One region of the Sinorhizobium sp. NG07B genome, then DNA from elsewhere that is predicted to be linked to it. Evidence: riboswitches for the same ligand, from Rfam matches in the RefSeq annotation. Region 1 holds a riboswitch; the other holds the start of a gene.
The links. Region 1 has a riboswitch for S-adenosylmethionine ahead of metA (homoserine O-succinyltransferase). Riboswitches for the same ligand answer to the same signal wherever they lie in the genome.
Positions count from the first base shown of each region.

Region 1 (4,195 bases):
TTCGTCGTTCCAGTGCTCGACCGAGCCGCCCGGATGGCTGATCTCGTAGGGGCTCATCGCGGCGTCGCCCACGAAGATGGCGCGGTAATCGCTGCCATAGGTGCGCAGGACCTCCGTGGTGCGGGTAATGTCGGCGCGGCGGCGGCGATTGTCCTTCCACAGGCCCTCATAGACGCAATTGTGGAAGTAGAAATAGTCCATCTGGCGGAACTCGGCGCGGGCCGCCGAGAACAGCTCCTCGACGATGCGGATGTGGTCGTCCATCGATCCGCCGACGTCGAAGAACATCAGGAGCTTGACGGCATTGCGGCGCTCCGGCCGGGTGACCACGTCGAGATAGCCGTGCTCGGCGGTGGAACGGATCGTGCCGGAGAGGTCGAGTTCGTCGGCCGCCCCTTGGCGCACCCAGCGCCTGAGCCGCTTCAGCGCCACCTTGATGTTGCGGGTACCGAGCTCGACTGTGTCGTCGTAGTCCTTGAACTCGCGCCGGTCCCAGACCTTGACCGCACGCCGATGACGCGAGCCTTCCTGGCCGATCCTGATACCTTCGGGATTGTAGCCATAGGCGCCGAAGGGCGAGGTGCCGGCCGTGCCGATCCATTTCGAGCCGCCCTGGTGACGGCCGGTCTGCTCGGCAAGCCGCTGGCGCAGCGTCTCCATCAGCCTGTCGAAACCGCCGAGCGCCTCGACGAGCTTCTTCTCCTCCTCGGTCAGATATTTCTCGGCGAGCTTCTTCAGCCATTCCTCGGGGATCGCCACTTCGGCAACATTCTGCGACGGGGAAACCGCTTGGAGCCCGGCGAAGCAATGCCGGAACACCCGGTCGAAGCGGTCGATGTAGCGCTCGTCCTTGATCAGCGCCGTGCGCGCCAGAAAATAGAAGGCCTCCACGTCAAAGGCGGCGATCCCCTTCTCCATTCCCTCGATCAGCGACAGAAACTCCCGAAGCGTCACCGGGATCTTCTCTGCCTTCAGTTCGAGGAAGAAGGGGATGAACATCACTCTCCGCTGCCGATCTTTTCGAGCTCGTAGGGTGTCGTCTGGTACATCTCGTTGATCCAGTTGCCGAAGAAGAGATGCGCATGGCTGCGCCAGCGGTTCTGCGGCGGCAGGGTCGAATCATTGTGCGGAAAGTAGTCGTGCGGCAGCTTGATCGGCACGCCGGCATCGACGTCGCGGAAATATTCGTCCGAAAGCGAAGTTGAATCATATTCGACATGATTGAACATGTAGAGCCGGTTGCCCTTCTTCTCGTGCACCAGGCAAACGCCCATCTCCTTCGATTCCATCAGGATCTCGAGGCTCGGAACCCGGTCGATATCGGCGCGGCGCACCTCGGTCCAGCGCGACACGGGGACGGCGAAGTCATCGGAAAAGCCGTTCAGATAGACCGACGAGGGCTTGAGGTTCTGGTGGCGATAGACGCCGAAGGCCTTTTCCTTGAGCGGATATTTCGGAACACCGTGAAAGTGGTAGATCCCCGCCATCGCGCCCCAACAGACGTTCAGCGTCGAGTGCACATGCGTTTCCGTCCAGTCGAAGATGCGCTTGAGCTCGTCCCAATAGGTGACCTCTTCATAGTCGAGCGTCTCGACCGGGGCGCCGGTGATGATGAAGCCGTCGAACTTGCGGCCCTTGACCTCCTCCCAGGTCTCGTAGAAGGCGAAGAGATGCTCCTCTGGCGTGTTCTTCGGCCGGTAGCCGCCGATGCGCACCAGCGTCAGCTCCACCTGCAGCGGCGTCGCGCCGATCAGCCGGGCGATCTGGATTTCCGTCTTGATCTTGTTCGGCATCAGGTTCAAGAGCCCGATCTGCAGCGGCCGGATGTCCTGGCGGACCGCCGCCGTCTCGGTCATCACCCGCACGCCCTCGTTGACGAGCGTTTCGAAGGCGGGCAGCGTATCGGGAATCTTGATGGGCATGGTTCCACTCGATCAATACAAAAAAACCGGCGGCGAGATGATCGCGACCGGTCCTCGGAAATCCGTTCTTTCCTCGGCCCTTTAGCGATTTCTTTAACGTGGCTGCAAGCCGGCCGGCCAAATCACCACAGGATCGTTTGATAGCGTGGCGCGGGGCAGGTGGTCAATGGAAAAGGAGTCTTGGGGTTTGCGGCCCCTCATCCGGCCTGCCGGCCACCTCTCCCCGTTCAACGGGGAGAAGGGACTCGCGGCGGCGCCCAAGCTCTCCCCCCCCCGCGAGCGGGGGCTAGTCCTCGGGTTAAGCCCGAGGAGAGGGGCAAACCCGAGGAAAAGGGCGAAGCGTCGCGCACTGCAGCAAGTCCAGACCTTCCTGCATTCCGTACCCCAGACGCGTGACGGCCTTGTCGGGGCTCATCCAAAAGAAGCGGAAGCGGATCGGCGCTCCACCGCCGTCCGGCGTCATTTCGTGATGCAGTCATGTTTGCCGCTGTTCGCCTTCAAGGGCGACGTGGAAATAGTGGCGGCGATGGCAGATTTCCCTATCACCTTTCCCGTAGCGAAAATCCCGGGTGGCGAATTGCGTCGCCGTGTCCGGCAGCGTGAGCCCGGTCTCCTCGAAAAATTCCCGAGGGGCCGCGCCTTCCGGGCTCTCGCCCGGCTCAATCGTGCCGCCCGGCACCTGCAGCTCGATTTCGGGAAAATCCGGTTCGTCGAAGACCAGCAGCGAACCCCGCCAGGTGGCGTAGATCAGGACCTTTTGCGCGTCCGGGCTCATGCGTCGCGGCGCGCCATGAAGGCCAGGCGCTCGAACAGGTGCACGTCCTGCTCGTTCTTTAAAAGGGCGCCGTGCAGCTTCGGCAGCATCGATTTTGGATCGGCGCGCAGGTCGGCCGGATCGATCTCATCGGCGACCAGAAGGCGGATCCAGTCGAGAGCCTCGGAGGTCGAGGGCTTCTTTTTGAGCCCCGGCACCTCGCGGATGCCGTAGAAGGCGGCAAGGGCCGCCGATAGCAGGGTCTTGCGGATGCCCGGATAGTGGACCTCGACGATGCGGGCGAGCGTCTCGGCATCGGGAAAGCGGATATAGTGGAAGAAGCAGCGGCGCAGGAAGGCGTCCGGCAGTTCCTTTTCGTTGTTCGAAGTGATGACGACGATCGGCCGGTGCCGCGCGCGGATCGTCTCGCCGGTCTCGTAGACGTGGAACTCCATCCGGTCGAGTTCCTGCAAGAGGTCGTTGGGAAATTCAATGTCCGCCTTGTCGATCTCGTCGATCAGCAGCACCACCTTTTCCGACGCCTCGAAAGCCTGCCAGAGCTTGCCCTTGCGGATATAGTTCTTCACGTCGTTGACGCGGGCGTCGCCGAGCTGGCTGTCGCGCAGCCGCGAGACGGCGTCGTAATCGTAGAGCCCCTGCTGCGCCTTGGTGGTCGATTTGACGCTCCACTCTATGAGGTCGAGGCCAAGTGCCGCGGCGATCTGGCGGGCGAGCTCGGTCTTGCCGGTGCCTGGCTCGCCCTTGACGAGCAGCGGCCGCTCCAGCCTTATCGCCGCATTGACGGCGACCATCAGGTCCTTGTCGGCAATATAGTCGGCGGTACCTTCAAACTGCATGGACCTGCTACTCTCGAGGTTGATGAATGCGCGAAAACCGATCCCGCCTCACCCGCGAAATGCCGTGACCTCGATTTCGATCAGCATTTCCGGGCGGATCAGGTCGCAAACGACCATCGTCGCGGCTGGGCGGATCTCGCCGAAAACCCCGCCGAAAATCGGGAAGACCCGGTCGGCGAAGCTGGCGTCGGTGACGTAGTAATGATTGCGCACGACGTCCGAGAGCGAGAAGCCGGCTTCCTTCAGCGCAGCCTCGATCGTCTTCAGGCAGTTGCGCGCCTGTTCCTCGACCGTCTTCGGCATGGTCATGCTGGCGTAGTCGTAGCCGGTCGTGCCGGAGACGAAGCACCAGTCGCCCTTGACGACGGCACGCGAATAGCCTGCCGTCTTCTCGAAGGGCGATCCGGTCGAAATCAGCCTGCGCGTCATCCGCGAGCCGTTCAGGCCCAGGGGCGCGATGCGGCGGTCGACTTCTCGAAGCTGTCGATGGCGCCCGCCTTTTCGAGCGTCAGGCCGATGTCGTCGAGGCCGTTCAGCAGGCAATGGCGCTTGAAGGCATCGATCTCGAACTTGATCGAACCGCCGTCCGGGCCGGTGATTTCCTGGGCTTCCAGATCGACAGACAAGACGGCATTGGAGCCGCGGTTGGCATCGTCCATCAG
Region 1 covers NZ_NWTD01000005.1:168,328-172,522, forward strand. The annotation lists gene CO664_RS18675 (VWA domain-containing protein) at 1-999, opposite strand, end outside; gene metA (homoserine O-succinyltransferase) at 999-1,922, opposite strand; SAM riboswitch at 1,984-2,061, opposite strand; gene CO664_RS31705 (NUDIX domain-containing protein) at 2,398-2,697, opposite strand; gene CO664_RS18690 (MoxR family ATPase) at 2,694-3,533, opposite strand; gene CO664_RS18695 (RidA family protein) at 3,582-3,962, opposite strand; gene leuD (3-isopropylmalate dehydratase small subunit) at 3,974-4,195, opposite strand, start outside.

Region 2 (4,195 bases), on a different contig from region 1:
TCGAGCACAGCATCGAGGACGGCGAGATCAAGGTCACCTGCGAGTTCTGCTCCACCGACTATCGCTTCGAGGCGAGCGAGGTGCGATCTCAATAAAGGCGGGCGGCTAATGCATGTCGCCCAAAAGTGTGCAGCGGTTTTGGGATAACGACATGCACAAAAACAAAGACCTAAGGCGCGCCGCGTGAATACGTTTGAACGCGACGGGCTTTAGTTCAGCGTCCGCACCAGTCCGGGAGAATCGAGCGAGAAGGCGGGGATGGCGACATTGAAGGTCTCTCCGTCTTCGGCCTCCATGCTGTAGTGGCCGAACATGACGCCGGAGGGGGTGTCGAGCGGGCAGCCGGAGGAATATTCGTAGGTGTCGCCGGGATTGAGCAGCGGCTGCTCGCCGATGACGCCTGGACCGCTGACCTCGTCCACCTGGCCGTTCTCGTCGGTGATGTGCCAGTAGCGGGTCATCAGCCGAACCGCGATTTCGGAATGGTTCGAGATGACGATGCGGTAGCCCCAGACATAGCGGCTATCATCCGGATCCGATTGTTCTTCGAGATAGTACGGCTCCACCGTGACCTCTATGTCGCGTGTCAGCGCACGGTACATGTTCGACATCCTGTTTCAAAACTGCTCGAGTATCATACAGCGATAAGGTTTCGTGAAGAATAACGGCAGGATTATACGGGTCCTTACGATTTTCACGCAAGGCAGGGGAATATGCTCGACGGCGCGGCGCGCAGGCATCTCGATCCTATCCTGAACCGGCTCGGCGCCGCCCTCGCCAAGCGGGGCTTGGGCGCCGATGCGGTCACGGTCGCCGGCCTTTGTCTTGGACTTGCCGCGGCCGTCCTGATTGCCTTGCATTACTACGTGGCGGGTGCGGCTCTCATTCTCCTGAGCCGGCTTTGCGACGGCCTCGACGGGGCAGTGGCGCGCGCGAGCCGCAAGACCGATTTCGGCGGTTTTCTCGACATCGTTCTCGACTTCGCCTTCTATGGCGCGATCCCGCTGGCCTTCATCGCCGCCGATCCGGCGGCCAACGGGTTTGCCGGGGGGCTCTTGCTCTTCGCTTTCTATGTCAACGGCTCGAGCTTCCTCGCCTTCGCCGCGATCGCCGAGAAGCGCGCACTGTCGACCGAGATCCGTGGTGCGAAGTCGATCTACTTCACCACCGGGCTTGCGGAGGCGACCGAGACGATCGTCTTCTTCGTGGCCGTCTGCCTGTTTCCGCACCGGTTCCCTGTGCTGGCGGCGATATTCGCCGTCCTATGCCTCTACACTGCCCTGTCGCGCATCGTTCTCGCGCGTCTCACCTTTCGTGACGGGTCATGAAAAAGCCGCCCGGCGCGGGCCGGGCGGCTGAGGTCACCTGAAATTGGACGGTTCAGGCGCGGATCGACTTCAGTCCCTTGGCGAAATCCTCGACAAGGTCGTCGCTGTCTTCGATCCCGGCCGAGAACCGTACGGTTCCGGCCGAGATGCCGAGTTCGGTACGGGCCTCGTCGGTGAGGTTCTTGTGCGTCGTCGTCGCCGGATGTGTAATCAGGCTCTTGGAATCGCCGAGATTGTTGGAAATCCGAACGATCTCAAGGGCGTTCTGCAGCGCGAAGGCCGCATCCTTGCCGCCCTTCAGCTCGAAGGCGACCAGCGTCGAGCCGCCGGTCATCTGCTTGGCGATGATGTCGGCCTGCGGATGGTCCTTGCGGCCCGGATAGATGACGCGCGCCACCTGGGGCTGCTCAGCGAGGAAGTCGGCGATGCGGCGGGCGTTTTCCGTCTGCTGCCTGACGCGCAGCGGCAGCGTTTCGATGCCCTTGAGCAACGTCCAGGCGTTGAAGGGCGACATGGCAGGGCCGGTGTGGCGGAAATAGTCGTGCAGGTTCTCGTCGATCCATTCCTTGTCGGCAAGCACGACGCCGCCGAGGCAGCGGCCCTGGCCATCGATATGCTTGGTGGCGGAATAGACGACGACATGGGCGCCCAGCTCCAGCGGCTTCTGGAAGAGCGGCGTCGCGAAGACATTGTCGACCACGAGCTTGGCGCCCACCTGGTCGGCGAGCCTGGCGACGCCGGCGATGTCGATCACCTCCAGCGTCGGGTTGGTCGGGCTCTCGAGGAAGAAGACCTTGGTGTTCGGCCGCACCGCCTTTTCCCAGTTGGCAAGCTCGCGGCCGTCGACCAGCGTGCATTCGACGCCGTATTTCGGAGCGAGCGTTTCGACCACCCAGCGGCAGGAGCCGAAGAGGGCGCGGGCGGCGACGATGTGGTCTCCCGCCTTGACCTGGCAGAGGATCGCCGCCGAAACCGCCGCCATACCGGAGGCCGTGGCGCGCGCATCCTCGGCGCCTTCGAGCATGCACATGCGCTTCTCAAACATGTCGTTGGTCGGGCTTCCGTAGCGGGCATAGATGAAGCCGTCGGTCTCGCCCTTGAAGCGGGCTTCCGCCGCTTCCGAGCTTTCGTAGACGAAGCCCTGTGTCAGGAAGATCGCTTCCGAGGTCTCGCCGTGCTGCGAGCGGGTGGTCCCGCCGTGGACGAGTTGGGTTGCCGGGCGCCAGGTCTTGCTCATGCGACGATCACCTTCAGAACAAAAAAACCGGCCGCGAAACGACCGGTTTGACACCCGGCCTTTTTAGCTACTTGTTTAACGTGGCTGCAAGCCGACCGGCCAAATCACCACGGGATAAAGCTCCAATACTGCCTGGCCGCGCTTGCGTCAATTCCCGGAGTTTGGTTTTGTCTGGCAACTGAGAATGAGGATCGGAATGGGCCGCGACACAGGGATTCTGGCCGACCGCGCAATTGCCGCGCTGTTTGCCACGGGACGTCTGAAGAGCGAGAAGCCGCTGGATGATGACCAGATCCAGCCGGCGAGCCTCGATCTTCGGCTCGGATCCAAGGCGTTTCGCGTCCGGGCGAGCTTCATGCCGGGACCGGCGCATCTCGTCGCCGACAAGCTCGACCGCCTGAAGCTGCACGTCATCGATCTTCGCGAGGGCGCGGTGCTGGAAACCGGCTGCGTCTATATCGTGCCGCTGATGGAGAGCCTGACGCTGCCGGAGACCATGTCGGCGTCGGCCAATCCGAAGAGTTCGACCGGTCGCCTTGACATCTTCACGCGCGTCATCACCGATAGGGCGCAGGAGTTCGACAAGATCCCCGCCGGCTACAGCGGGCCGCTTTATCTCGAGATCAGTCCGCGGACCTTTCCGATCGTCGTTCGCCGCGGCTCGCGTCTCTCGCAGATCCGTTTCCGCGTCGGCCACTCCGTTCTTTCCGAGCAAGAACTGCTGGGCTTGCACGAAAGCGACGTGCTCGTCGCCAGCGAGCGGCCCAACATCACCGGCGGCGGCATTGCGCTGTCGATCGACCTCAAGGGCACCGGCCCGGACGGCCTGATCGGCTATCGCGGCAAGCATCACACGTCGGTGGTCGACGTCGACAAGAAGGCGGAGCACGCCGTTTTTGATTTCTGGGAGCCGCTCTATAGCCGCGGCCGCGACGACCTGATCCTCGATCCGGACGAGTTTTACATCCTCGTGTCGCGCGAGGCAGTTCATGTGCCGCCGCTCTACGCCGCCGAAATGACGCCCTTCGATCCGCTGGTCGGCGAGTTCCGCGTCCATTATGCCGGCTTCTTCGATCCGGGGTTCGGCCACGCCTCAGCCGGCGGCAGCGGCAGCCGCGCAGTACTCGAGGTCCGCAGCCACGAAGTGCCCTTCATCCTCGAACACGGGCAGATCGTCGGCCGGCTGATCTACGAGCACATGCTGGAGCGTCCGGAAGGTCTTTACGGCATCGATCTCGGCTCGAACTACCAGGCGCAGGGCCTGAAGCTTTCCAAGCATTTTCGCGCCGAGTGAGCCCAATAGCTGGATGATTCACTGCTCCAATAGAGCAGTGAATCATCTAGACGCTTGACAGATCGCGACCATTGGGGAAATTTCCGCTTCAGACGCGGGTGTAGTTCAGTGGTAGAACGCCAGCTTCCCAAGCTTGATGTCGTCGGTTCGATCCCGATCACCCGCTCCATTTTCCCTTCCTTCCGTATTCGCCCGACCGGCTTTAAGAATGCGCGGCCCTGCCGAGGGCCGGCCTATGGTCAGCGCTGCAGCATCCCGCTAAGTTCCGCTCAATGCTTGCGAATCGGATGGTAATGACGCGCGCTTCCTTTCACAAAACTATCGGGCTGCTGGCGG
Region 2 covers NZ_NWTD01000001.1:366,035-370,229, forward strand. The annotation lists gene CO664_RS01805 (Hsp33 family molecular chaperone) at 1-95, shown strand, start outside; gene apaG (Co2+/Mg2+ efflux protein ApaG) at 210-602, opposite strand; gene CO664_RS01815 (CDP-alcohol phosphatidyltransferase family protein) at 714-1,328, shown strand; gene CO664_RS01820 (O-succinylhomoserine sulfhydrylase) at 1,381-2,565, opposite strand; SAM riboswitch at 2,608-2,686, opposite strand; gene CO664_RS01825 (2'-deoxycytidine 5'-triphosphate deaminase) at 2,762-3,859, shown strand; tRNA gene CO664_RS01830 (tRNA-Gly) at 3,954-4,028, shown strand; gene CO664_RS01835 (transporter substrate-binding domain-containing protein) at 4,153-4,195, shown strand, end outside.
Region 2: linked by a shared signal. The riboswitch ahead of CO664_RS01820 (O-succinylhomoserine sulfhydrylase) and the one ahead of metA (homoserine O-succinyltransferase) in region 1 are both predicted to bind S-adenosylmethionine.